Regions from separate parts of the Shewanella sp. GD04112 genome, predicted to be linked through region 2. Evidence: predicted binding sites of a transcription regulator. Region 2 holds the regulator's gene; each other region holds the start of a gene.
The links. Region 2 encodes LexA, which represses DNA repair genes until DNA is damaged. Its sites were predicted from a motif close to TACTGTATNNNNATACAGTA; they were not measured.
Positions count from the first base shown of each region.

Region 1 (4,292 bases), 3.6 Mb from region 2:
ATTGATGAAGAAGCGGGCATGACAGGCGCCTTTGGCCTGCAAGCGGGTATGCTCGATGCTGAAATCCTGATAAACACCGACTCAGAGCAAGAAGGTGAAATCTACATGGGCTGCGCTGGCGGTGTCGATGCTCAAATCACACTGCCTATGGTATGGCAAGCGTCGGAGCAAAGTTACGCATCATTTAGCCTGCATTTATCTGGCTTAAAAGGCGGTCACTCTGGGGTTAACATCCATTTGGGTCGTGGTAACGCCAACAAACTCTTGGCACGCTTCCTGTTTGAAAATGCCGATGAATTAGCGCTGGAATTAACCCAATTTACCGGTGGTTCACTGCGTAATGCCATCCCACGCGAAGCCAATATCAGCTTTATGTTACCCGCTGAAAATGTCGATGCACTGAATGAAAAAGTGCGCGCTTTTGAAGCCTTAGTCCGCGCCGAGCTGGCCATTGCCGACCCTGATATGCGTTTAGTGTTGAGCGAAATCCCAACGCCAAAACGCGTGATGAGTGAAAACAGCCAAAACACGCTGATCGACCTGCTGCATGTATGCCCTAATGGCGTGATGCGTATGAGCGATGAAGTCGCTGGCGTGACAGAAACCTCACTCAACGTAGGCGTGATTAGCACTAACGATGAAGAAGTTAGCATTCTGTGCTTAATTCGCTCGCTCATCGATTCGGGCCGCAGCCAAGTTGAAGGCATGCTCAATGCGCTGACTAATCTCGCTGGCGCTGAAATTGAATTCAGTGGCGCTTACCCAGGTTGGAAGCCAGATAACAGCTCACCCGTAATGGCGATTGTGCGTGAGACCTACGAGTCTATCTACCATAAAGAACCGGTTATCATGGTGATCCACGCGGGTCTTGAATGTGGTCTGTTCAAGAAGCCTTATCCAGAAATGGACATGGTGTCGATTGGCCCTACCATCCGCTATCCACACGGCCCGGATGAAATGGTCAATATCACCACAGTAGGTCAATACTGGGATCTGCTCCTTGCTGTGCTAGAACGAATTCCCGCTAAAGGTGAATAATCACTCTAGGTGAATAGTCGCTAAGCAGACTTAAATAACAAAGGCCGCAGAGGGTTTACCAATGCGGCCTTATTGTTGCTTCTATTTGCGCACTGCGTAAAGCTGATTATCGCGTTATCTAAACTAAACTAGGTTAGATTGGCGCTGAGCCAGATCCGCTCAGATTAAATTGACACTAAAACACAAAATCCAACTGCTTCGTTTCGCGTACCATGAGCGGCGAAAGCGTGTCTTTAGTCTCGGCGAGTCCAACAGAAACCCCGAGTAACCGAATTCCACGGCCCTCTTGCCTAGCCATTGCTTGGCTCAGTAGCTCATAGAACATCACCACGGAGACCTCGTCACTACGATGCTCGATGGTGGTCTGTTTAAAATCATTAAATTTAAGTTTGACCACCTGCTTATGGATTTGCCTCCCCTTAGCACTTCGCCCTAAACGGCTGGACAACTCTTGGATTAATCCCGGCATCACCTGTTGGCACTGCTCCAGCGTGTAAATATCCTGAGCGAGAGTGGTCTCAACGCCTACGGATTTGCGCTCGCGGCTCACAGAAATCCCGCGATCATCGATGCCATGGGCCCGCTCGACTAACACGGCGCCAAACTTACCAAAACGGGCAATCAACTCTTGCTTTGGATAAGCCTGCACATCGGCGCAGGTATTTAAGCCTAGCGAAGACAGTTTCTCAGCGGTCACTTTACCGACTCCGGGTATTTTCCGCAGGGATAAGCTTTTAACGAACTCGGGCACCTCATCGGGTGGGATAACACATTGCCCATTGGGCTTATTTAAATCAGAGGCAACCTTGGCGAGAAATTTAATCGGCGCCACGCCCGCCGATGCCGTCAGCCCAGTTTCGGCCAAAATATCACGGCGAATCGCCTCGGCAATTAACGTGGCTGAGCCCTTAAACAGCTTACAATCGCTGACATCTAAATAGGCTTCATCGAGGGAAAGTGGTTCGATTAACTCAGTGTATCGGGAAAAGATGGCGCGAATTTGCTGTGAGACCTCTTTGTAGACCTGCATACGACCGGGAACGAGGATAAGATCGGGGCACAATTTCAGTGCGTAGCCCGTCGCCATGGCCGAACGCACGCCAAATTTGCGCGCCTCATAATTACAAGTGCTGATGACGCCACGCTGCACCCGACTGCCGCCGACAGCCAGCGGTTTACCGCGGTATTCGGGAAAATCCCGCATTTCCACCGCAGCAAAATAGCAATCCATATCGATATGAATGATTTTTCGCACCTTGCATTCCTCCGACACTCAAAATACTGTATATAAAAACAGTAATCAAGTGCCGCTTACCAATTTGCCGCGGTGCTGTTTGCGCTTGGATTATAAGCGCTCAAAAAACAAAGGGAGCCCTAAGGCTCCCTTGATTTGCAACGTTTTGAATTAAATCTTAAATTGCCCAATGTTGCGGGTGAGTTCGTGAGTCGCTTGCTCAAATCCTTGCAAACTTTGGGATAAATCTTGGCTTGAGAGCAAAGACTGATCGGACAAACCACGCACGCTAACCACGTTCTGTGCTACTTCTTCAGCCACAACGGCCTGCTGGCCAATCGCGACGGTAATTTCCACCGTTTGCTGCTGAATCGACACAATCGCACTGGCGATATCACTTAAAGCTTGCTCCACTTGTGTGGTCAAGTCTTGCCCGACCCTTGCCTGCTCAACCCCTGATTCCATCACCTGCTCGGCTTGTAGCGCACTCTGTTGCAGGGTTTGGATAATGCCTTGAATGTTGGCGGTAGAATCTTGGGTACGAGACGCGAGAGTACGCACTTCATCGGCCACTACGGCAAAGCCTCGGCCCTGCTCACCCGCCCGCGCCGCCTCGATGGCCGCATTGAGCGCCAGCAAGTTGGTTTGGTCGGCAATGTTACGGATCACGCTTAACACTTCGCCAATTTGCTCAGAGCTGCTACGTAACTCCTTGATGACCTTGGCCGCTTCAATCACTTGAACCGATAATGCCTTCATACCTTCGGTCGCACGGGACACGATTTGGGTACCGTCATGGGCTTGGGTTTGTGCCTTTTCAGCAAAATCATTCGCCCGCTGCGCGCTAATTGCCATTTCTTGGCTTGTCTGTGCCATTTGGGTGGCTGCCGTGGCCACTGAGTCGATTTGTTGTTTCTGCGATGACACCGAAGATACCGCTAAATCACACACTTGGCGTGCATCCATCACCCCAGTGCCCACCTCTTGGGTTAAGTTGCGAGTGTGCAGTAACATTTGCTGCACCTTTTCGGCAAAGCGGTTGAAGGCATCACCCAGCTTGCCTAACTCATCCTCGCGCTCCATTAAAATGCGTTGGGATAAATCGCTATCACCTTCGGCAATGTCTTCCATCGCATCGAGCAATTTGCCGAGCTGGCGTCTAAAGGGCAATAACATCAACCATACTGTGATGCCGACCAAGAGCATAATCCCTAAGGCAACAAAACAGGCATTCCAAAAGGCTTCGGTCACTGGCGCTTCAATCACCTCATGGGGCAACATAAAGGCTAAGTGCCATTTTTGCTTAGGATAATCACCGCCCACGGACACAAAGGTTACCCGCTGCGGCACACCGTTAAAGGTGACTTCGGCAAAGCCCTGTGCTTCGCGCTGCATTTGTTGTCTTAAGGCGGTAAAACCTGAGGTGTCCTTAAACTGGCTATCGATTTGATTCGCAAGTGAGCCCGGCGGGAATTTATCTGAGAATCCGGGGAAATAAACCAGCTTACCTTCATCTGTCATCAGGAAGGCTTGGCCATAGTTGCGGTATTTGATTGGCGCTAACAGGGTTTTACCAATGGTATCGATAAGAATATCCATACCACCAATCCCGATGAGTTCACCATTGGCACCATAGACTGGGGTTTTAACCGTGGCTGAAATAGATCCATCGTTGGCATCGACCGCAGGATCGCCCACAAACAAGCTGCGCTGATCGATAGCCTCCTGCCACCAAGGACGCTTGTTAGTGTAGTAGTTTGGATCGCCATCGAAACGGCCATTAAGGTCGAAATACTCGAAGGTATTCGCCGAGCCAAAGAACACTGACTTCACATCGCTATCACGGTCGGAGAACGAGCGGAAATAGCGAATAATATCTTGGTACTGTTGATCGTTGGCTAAGTTACTGCCACGGGCATGATATTGGCTAAACCAATGGATAAGCCCAGGCTCGGCAAAAACCGAGTGGATCACTTGTCCCTTGGCAACAAAGTAACCACCAATCTCATTGGCCTTGAGA
Region 1 is NZ_JAOEAL010000001.1:1,099,562-1,103,853, reverse strand. Features, by position in the region: gene N7386_RS04835 (aminoacyl-histidine dipeptidase) at 1-1,038, shown strand, start outside; gene dinB (DNA polymerase IV) at 1,214-2,293, opposite strand; gene N7386_RS04825 (methyl-accepting chemotaxis protein) at 2,444-4,292, opposite strand, start outside.
Region 1: a site for LexA is predicted at 2,318-2,337, ahead of dinB (DNA polymerase IV). Genes of this name have one in related genera too.

Region 2 (4,292 bases):
TTATTGCCCCACGCATTACGCTCATAGGTAATCACGGCGGCAATCTCTTGGGTCGTTAATTGTTTGCCAAAGGCTTGCATGGCCGTACCCGCTTTACCATTGAGCACTATTTCAAGATGGCCGCTCAGTGGTCCGGTCGCAATCGGGCTGCCTTTGAGGTGCGGGAATACTCCTTGTAGACCTTCACCGTTGGGTTGGTGACAGGCCGCGCAGTGACCAAGGTAAACTTGCTCACCCTGAGCCATCAGCTCTTCTTTTGTCAGTGTTTGCGATAACGCGGCTTGTGCGGCTTGCGCTGCGGCATTGGCGGCTTGTTTTTGTTCTACAACCCAAGCATCGAACTCGGCTTCGGGTAATGCCTGCACCACTATCGGCATAAAACCATGGTCTTTACCGCAAAGCTCGGCACATTGGCCACGGTAAATGCCGGGTTTGTCGATACGGGTCCATGCCTCGTTAATAAAACCTGGGTTAGCGTCTTTTTTAACCGCAAAGGCGGGCATCCACCATGAGTGAATGACATCCTCTGAGGTCATTAAGAAGCGGATTTTACGATTGATGGGTAATACTAGGGGTTTATCGACCTCGAGTAAGTAGTGCTCTCCCTTGGCTTCACTTCCTTCGATTTGAGGTCTTGGTGTTGCGAGAATGCTGTAAAAATCAATATCTTGATCGAAGTAGCTATAATGCCATTTCCATTGAGAACCTGTGACTTTTACCGTGAGATCGGCATTACTGGGATCTTCCATGGCAATCAGAGTTTTCGTGGCGGGAATCGCCATTAAGATCAGAATGACAAAAGGAATAATCGTCCACGCGATTTCGACTTTTGTGCTCTCATGGAAGTGAGACGCGACCGCGCCCTTGGATTTTCTGTGGTTGATCATGGCATAAATCATCACGCCAAAAACCACTAGGCCTATCGCGCAGCAGATATACAGAATCGTCATGTGTAAGTGATAAACCTTGCCACTGATTTCTGTTACGCCGGGGGTCATGTTGAACCGCATGTCCGCTGCGGCCAACGGTGGGGCGAATAGCACCACGAGTAAACAATACAACCATTGCTTCACAAGACTTCTCCTCTGCTAATTGCGAATAGCAACTACAAAGAAGAGCAACACAGTAAGTCTCAACTCTATGCAAACTCTTCAGTTCCCAAAAAAGCTTCTCTGACTTCAACGTGCGTTGGCGGATTACTTTTGATTAAGTATTGTTACTGCTGGTATTAGCCACACTGGCACATACTGCTGAATAAACCCATTATTCTCGATTTTTGTGGGCAAGAGATATTCGATAAATCGTCGATATTTTTTGCCTAAATGGGCGATATATTATGCTCGCCTGAATCAAACATACTTGCTGTTTAAAAATTGATCAAGATCACTTCTTTTTCTAATTGTCTGAAAAATTGCCAAAAAAAAAGCCCCACATTCACAGGTGAGGCGGCTTTCAAGGCTAAATACGCAGTGCAAAAATTTTAATGAACAGAGCTAAAAAAACTACCTTGGGCAAAGTGAGCAGGTTGCTTGAGTGTCGCGTCCGTAGGTGAGTGATTTACGACACCTTCTAGCACGATTCCCATGGCGCGGGCGCTCTTGGCCACAATTTGCAAACGACGATTGTCGCGGGCATCGAGTGAGTGGATCCAAGTAATTACTGCGCTGGAAGTGCCGCTAGTTAAGGCTTTTTCCATGGCCCACAGGGTTTCCACTTCATCTTTCGCATGGACTAAGAGTATGCGATCCATACGCACGCCGGCGCTGGCCAGTAACTGCTTGTAGCCAATACTGGGTGGGTTGATGAGCACGACCCAGCGGCCTTGTTGGCTCAATTGTGCCAATTGTTTGCTAAGTTGCATTAGCTCTTGGCGCCCTTGGCTCTCGGTGGGCATAGTGATGATAGGCGTATGCTGCCAGTCTGTATCGGTTTCGCGTACCGCATCGAGCCATAAACCGGGGTGACGCGGGGCATTACCTAGTAGTTTGTTCATAGCCAATCTCCATTGCGGATCACCCCTACGGCGAGCCCTTCAATTGTTAGACTTTGGAAACTTAAATCGACTTTAATCGGGGAGTAATCTTCATTTTCAGCATGTAGATAAACGAGATTCCCTTTCTTTTCAAAGCGTTTAACTGTTACATCATCGTCAACGCGAGCAACAACTACTTGGCCATTGCGCGCTTGCTGTACCTTATGAACGGCGAGCAGATCCCCTTCGAGGATACCGATGTTCTTCATACTGTCGCCTCTGACGCGCAGCAAGAAATCGGCGGCTGGGTGGAACATGCTGGGGTCGACTTGATAATACTGTTCGACATGCTCTTGGGCGAGGATAGGTTCGCCCGCAGCCACTTGACCAATCAGTGGTAAGCCAGATTCGCTGTTATCTTCTTCCTCAACTGGGAGGCGGATCCCGCGGGAAGTGCCAGGCATGATCTCGATGCAGCCTTTTTTCGCCAATGCCTTAAGGTGTTCCTCGGCGGCATTTGCACTTTTAAAACCCAAACGGGTGGCGATTTCGGCCCGGGTGGGTGGCATGCCAGTCTCGGCAATATTACGTTTAATCAGCTCTAAAATTTCGGCTTGGCGTGGCGTCAACGGTCTCATGTTCTTTCCTGTTTTTCTATACAGTTACTGTTAGTATATACAGTATTATTCGTAGTGCAAGTATTAACCACTTTTTAACGCGATTGGAGAGTATTAGCGAATATTCCCTAGAATCTGGTATTCTATGGGGCTAATGAACGTACTTACATTGCATAAGAATAATGCCTAAACAAGACTCTCTTTGGTTGAAATCATTACGCTGGATCCAAAAACACTTAGTGCACACTATTGTTGTGCCGCAGGATCCCTTTGCCGATCTGAATCTGGACGCTTCCAGACCGCTTGCTTATGTAATGAAAACAGAATCCCTGAGTGATATTGCTGCGTTAAGCGAAATCACCACTAAGCTGGGTTTGCCAAGCCCCTATGAGCCGCTCGTGGTAAATGGCGTTGTCGCGCCCCGCGTCGTTTGCCTCGAAGGCCGTAAGCCTTTGTTTGGCGAGCGTGCCAGTAATGAGCCATTCCTCGAATGTTTTATGCGCCTGTTGGCCGTCCATAAGGAAAAGCCAGAGTTAGATATTCAGCTGGTGCCTGTGAGTCTGTATTGGGGCCGTACTCCGGGTAAAGAAGACGACACCATGAAGGCGGCTGTTCTTGAGCGCGAGAATCCAACTTGGTTACGTAAGTGCTTGATGATCTTATTTTTGGGTCGTCATAACTTTGTGCAGTTTTCTAATGCGGTATCGCTGCGTTACATGGCCGACGAACACGGCACCGATATGGGGATTGCCCATAAACTGGCGCGGGTGGCTAGGGTGCATTTCCGCCGCCAACGCAAAGTGATGACAGGGCCTGTGTTGCCGAATCGTCAGGCAATGTTCCACTCCCTGCTGAAATCCGAATCCTTACGCAAGGCTATTCAGGAAGAAGCGGCGAGTAAGAAGATTTCCGAAACCCAAGCCCGTGAAACAGCAATTGAATATCTTGATGAAATTGCAGCGAATTATTCCGACAGCCTAGTGCGTATTGCTGAGCGTTTCTTAACTTGGTTATGGAACAAGCTCTACAGCGGTATCAATATCAAAGGTGCCGAGCAAATCCGTCAGCTGCACCATGATGGTCACGAGATTGTTTATGTACCTTGCCATCGCAGCCATATGGATTACCTGCTGTTATCCTACATTCTGTATTACCAAGGCATGGTGCCACCGCATATTGCGGCGGGGATTAACCTAAACTTCTGGCCTGCGGGACCGCTGTTCCGCCGTGGTGGCGCTTTCTTTATTCGCCGTAGTTTTAACGGCAATAAACTTTATACTGCCGTGTTCCGTGAATACCTCGATCAGCTGTTTGCTAAGGGATATTCGGTTGAGTATTTCTCTGAGGGTGGCCGTTCTCGCACCGGTCGTCTATTGGCGCCGAAAACTGGCATGATCGCCATGACGATCAACAGTGTGCTGCGTGGTATCGAACGCCCTGTCACCTTAGTGCCTGTGTATTTAGGCTACGATCACGTGATGGAAGTGGCGACTTATCATAAAGAGTTGAGCGGTAAGAAAAAACAGAAAGAATCTGTATGGCAAGTTTTTGGTGCTATTCGTAAATTAGGTAATTTTGGCCAAGGTTATGTCAACTTTGGTGAGCCGATTACACTGCAAAACTTCTTGAATGAAACCGCGCCTAACTGGCGCGCTGAAGTGGCCGACGATCCCGAACAAAAACCGACTTGGTTAACCCCTGCG
Region 2 is NZ_JAOEAL010000001.1:4,691,655-4,695,946, reverse strand. Features, by position in the region: gene coxB (cytochrome c oxidase subunit II) at 1-1,073, opposite strand, end outside; gene N7386_RS20600 (SulA-like leucine-rich domain-containing protein) at 1,481-1,993, opposite strand; gene lexA (transcriptional repressor LexA) at 1,990-2,610, opposite strand; gene plsB (glycerol-3-phosphate 1-O-acyltransferase PlsB) at 2,772-4,292, shown strand, end outside.

Region 3 (4,292 bases), 3.4 Mb from region 2:
GCCTTCGCGGATCACGCCACCATCACGGATAAGCATCGGCGGGTTATCAACAATCGCGCGCTCAAGCAGTTGTTGCTCTTCAGGAAACTCACCTAAGAGTTGGCCTAGTTTCACCGTATGTGGCGCACTTAACTGCGCGAGTGACTGCTGCAACTGAGGCAATAGGTTTAATGCCTGGCGTAGACGGGCAAAATCCCTTGGACGTGCGGTACGAAGCGCCAGCCTTGCCATGATACGTTCGATATCGCCTAGGGCTTTAAGCTGTTCATGTAATGACTCATGGGCCGCGGTCCCGAGTAATTCATTCACGGCCGTTTGGCGAGCAAAAATCTGTGCATGGTCTCTTAGCGGCTGATGGATCCAGCGTTGCAGCATTCGGCTGCCCATCGCTGTTGCGGTATTGTCGAGCACGGCTGCTAGGGTGTTATCTCGACCACCACTCAAATTTTGTGTCAGCTCCAGGTTACGGCGCGTTGCCGCGTCCAAGACAATCGTATCGGTTTGATTGAAACGGGTAATGGCATTGATATGGGGCAGGGCGGTGCGCTGAGTGTCTTTCACATATTGCATTAAGCAGCCAGCAGCTTGCAGCGACAGCCGCGCATCGGTAATCCCAAAGCCGTGCAAATCCTTAGTGCCAAATTGAGCCAGCAGCAGTTTGATGCTGGTATCGTAATCAAACTCCCACTCGGGGCGGCGACGCTTGCCTTTAAAATGATGCAATAACTCCATCGCGCCAAAATCTTCGCTATAGAGAATTTCGACCGGATTGGTACGTTGCAGCTCGGCTTCGAGGGACTCCTTTGTCTCTAATTCAGCAATCACAAAGCGGCCGGAAGACACATCGAGGGTCGCGTAGCCAAAACCAACTTTACCTTGGTAAACCGCGGCTAACAGATTGTCTTGCCTCTCCTGCAATAGGGCTTCGTCGGTCAATGTACCTGGGGTGACGATGCGCACCACTTTTCGCTCAACCGGGCCTTTTGAGGTAGCAGGGTCGCCAATCTGCTCACAGATCGCGACCGATTGACCAATTTGAACCAATTTGGCTAGATAGCCTTCAACCGCATGGTAAGGGATACCCGCCATCGGGATCGGATCGCCACCACTTTTGCCTCGGGCCGTAAGGGAAATGCCCAATAATTCAGAGGCGCGTTTTGCGTCATCATAGAAGAGTTCATAGAAGTCACCCATACGATAAAACAGCAGCATGTCGTGATGCTCCGCTTTCATGGTCAAATATTGACGCATCATAGGAGTATGTTTTTCTAAATCATCGGTATCTATAGGATTCATTAAATCGTTTTCGTCCGTTATGCCGGCCCAAAGCGGGGAAATAAGTCGTACAGTAATGGGATAAAAAAATCAGTGGATGTGCACTGTTACTGTCTAAAATAAATTGACGCCAATCTTAGCAATAATTTTCTGAAAATTGACCCTTAAACCATGGATATTCACTGATATCCTGACAAATCTGCAGCACGAGTCGGTAAAAGCTTGTCTCAACGGGAAAATTTTCTGACTGAAAAATAAATCATTCACAGGTCTTGATACTGTATGATTGTACAGTATACTAGTCAGCAGATTATGACAAAGAGCCTCGCTTTTTGTATTACCCGCTTTACTAAATTGAATATCACTTTTGACAGTACTGATACTGTCTAGATGAGGGAACTGGAATGAAGGTCGATCCAAACAAAGAGAAAGCACTTGCTGCGGTATTGAGCCAAATTGAAAAGCAATTTGGTAAAGGCTCCATCATGAAGCTGGGCGAAGACCGCTCTATGGATGTTGAGACTATTTCTACTGGTTCACTTTCCCTTGACGTCGCCTTAGGGGCTGGCGGTTTACCAATGGGACGTATCGTTGAGATTTATGGTCCTGAATCATCAGGTAAAACGACGCTGACATTAGAAGTGATTGCCGCCGCTCAGCGCGAAGGTAAAACCTGTGCTTTTATCGACGCCGAGCATGCGCTAGACCCTATCTATGCTAAAAAGTTAGGCGTAGATATTGATAACTTACTGTGTTCACAACCCGATACAGGCGAGCAAGCCCTTGAGATTTGTGATGCGTTGACCCGTTCTGGAGCGGTAGATGTGATCATCGTTGACTCGGTTGCGGCATTAACACCCAAAGCGGAAATTGAAGGTGAAATTGGTGACTCACACATGGGCTTAGCGGCGCGTATGATGAGCCAAGCGATGCGTAAGCTAGCGGGTAACCTCAAGCAATCGAATACACTGTTAATCTTCATCAACCAAATTCGTATGAAGATTGGTGTGATGTTTGGTAACCCAGAAACCACAACGGGCGGTAACGCGCTGAAGTTCTACGCCTCTGTTCGTCTCGATATTCGCCGTACTGGTGCTATCAAAGAAGGCGATGAAGTAGTGGGTAACGAGACGCGCGTTAAAGTGGTTAAAAACAAGGTTGCTGCACCGTTTAAGCAAGCTGAGTTCCAAATTCTTTACGGTCAAGGTATCAACCGTACCGGTGAGTTAGTCGATTTAGGTGTGGCCCATAAACTTATCGAAAAAGCCGGTGCATGGTATAGCTACAAGGGTGACAAGATTGGTCAAGGTCGTGCAAATGCTGGTAAATATCTGACTGAAAACCCAGCAATTGCTGCTGAAATCGATAAAACTCTGCGTGAGTTACTGCTGAGTAACCCAAGCGCTATGTCTTCATCTTCATCTGATGATGAAAATAGCGAAGGCAATGTTGATTTCGAAACAGGCGAAGTATTCTGAGCCAGTCAGCCCGTCAAATCGCGGTCGCGCTGTTAGCGCGCCGCGACTATTCCCGCCAAGAAATCCGCTCCAAACTGCTCGAAAAAGGCTTTGAGGTCGTTGATATCGATCCCGTTCTCGATGATTGTGAAGCGTCGGGTTTTATCAATGATAAGCGTTATGCCGAGCTTCTTGTTCGCAGCCATATTGCCCGTGGCCATGGGCCTATACGTATTCGCCAAGCCATTGCTCAAAAAGGGCTTTCAAAGGATTGTATCGAAGCCGCCTTATCTGCCAATGAGCATGATTGGTTTGAGCTAGCAAAAGCCAAAGCCATCAAAAAATATGTAACCCCTAAAGTCACCGAGGTTAAAGGCTCACACTCTCGTGAGCTGGTTGCAAAAGAAAAAGCCAAACGGGTGCGGTTTTTACTGAGCCAAGGCTTTAATTACGAACAAGTCTCCTACGCCTTAGATTACGACCCTTTGGCAGATAATGATGACTAACGTCATGGCATAAACTCGCCGCCCTTGGCTTGTCTGGTCATTGTCTTTTGCGTTCGGCCGACGTGTTGATTCGGCTCATCGACTCCTCTTTACCGCTTGGCTTTTGTGATAAGCCATGTCTTAGCGGCAAACTCACCGAAAATATGAGATTCCTAAGCCTATATCGCTATTCAAGGCTGGTCGTCTTTCCTCAGTCTGCTTATAATGCTGGGCAAATAGAAATACGGCTACCTTATGGTGTAGCTGGTCATGCTTACCCAATTCAGGACGATTTCATGTATCAAACGACAGCAGCGCTTAGAAGTGCTTTCCTCGAATTTTTCCGCAGCAATGGTCACCAAGTTGTGGACAGTAGTTCTCTTGTACCAGGCAACGATCCCACGCTTTTATTCACCAACGCCGGTATGAACCAGTTCAAGGACGTGTTTCTTGGCATGGACAAACGTAGCTATACACGTGCGACCACTGCCCAACGCTGCGTCCGTGCGGGTGGTAAACACAACGATTTAGATAACGTTGGTTATACCGCGCGTCACCATACTTTCTTCGAAATGCTGGGTAACTTCAGTTTTGGTGATTACTTCAAAGAAGATGCGATTCACTTTGGTTGGACCTTCCTGACCGAAGTTTTGAAGCTGCCAAAGGAGCGTCTGTGTGTGACTGTTTACCAAACAGACGATGAAGCCTTTGAAATTTGGAATAAAAAGATTGGTGTTGCCGCTGAAAACATCATTCGTATCGGCGATAACAAGGGCGCGCCATACGCTTCAGATAACTTCTGGCAAATGGGTGACACAGGTCCTTGTGGTCCATGTACCGAAATTTTCTACGATCACGGCGATCATATCTGGGGCGGACGCCCTGGTAGCCCAGAAGAAGATGGCGACCGTTTCATCGAAATCTGGAACATAGTATTCATGCAATACAATCGCCAAGCCTCTGGTGAAATGTTGCCGCTGCCAAAACCTTCAGTCGATACCGGTATGGGGATTGAGCGTATCGCTGCGATTATGCAGGGCGTGCATTCAAACTACGAAATCGATATTTTCCGCGC
Region 3 is NZ_JAOEAL010000001.1:1,318,732-1,323,023, forward strand. Features, by position in the region: gene mutS (DNA mismatch repair protein MutS) at 1-1,296, opposite strand, end outside; gene recA (recombinase RecA) at 1,680-2,753, shown strand; gene N7386_RS05790 (regulatory protein RecX) at 2,828-3,238, shown strand; gene alaS (alanine--tRNA ligase) at 3,514-4,292, shown strand, end outside.
Region 3: a site for LexA is predicted at 1,552-1,571, ahead of recA (recombinase RecA). Genes of this name have one in related genera too.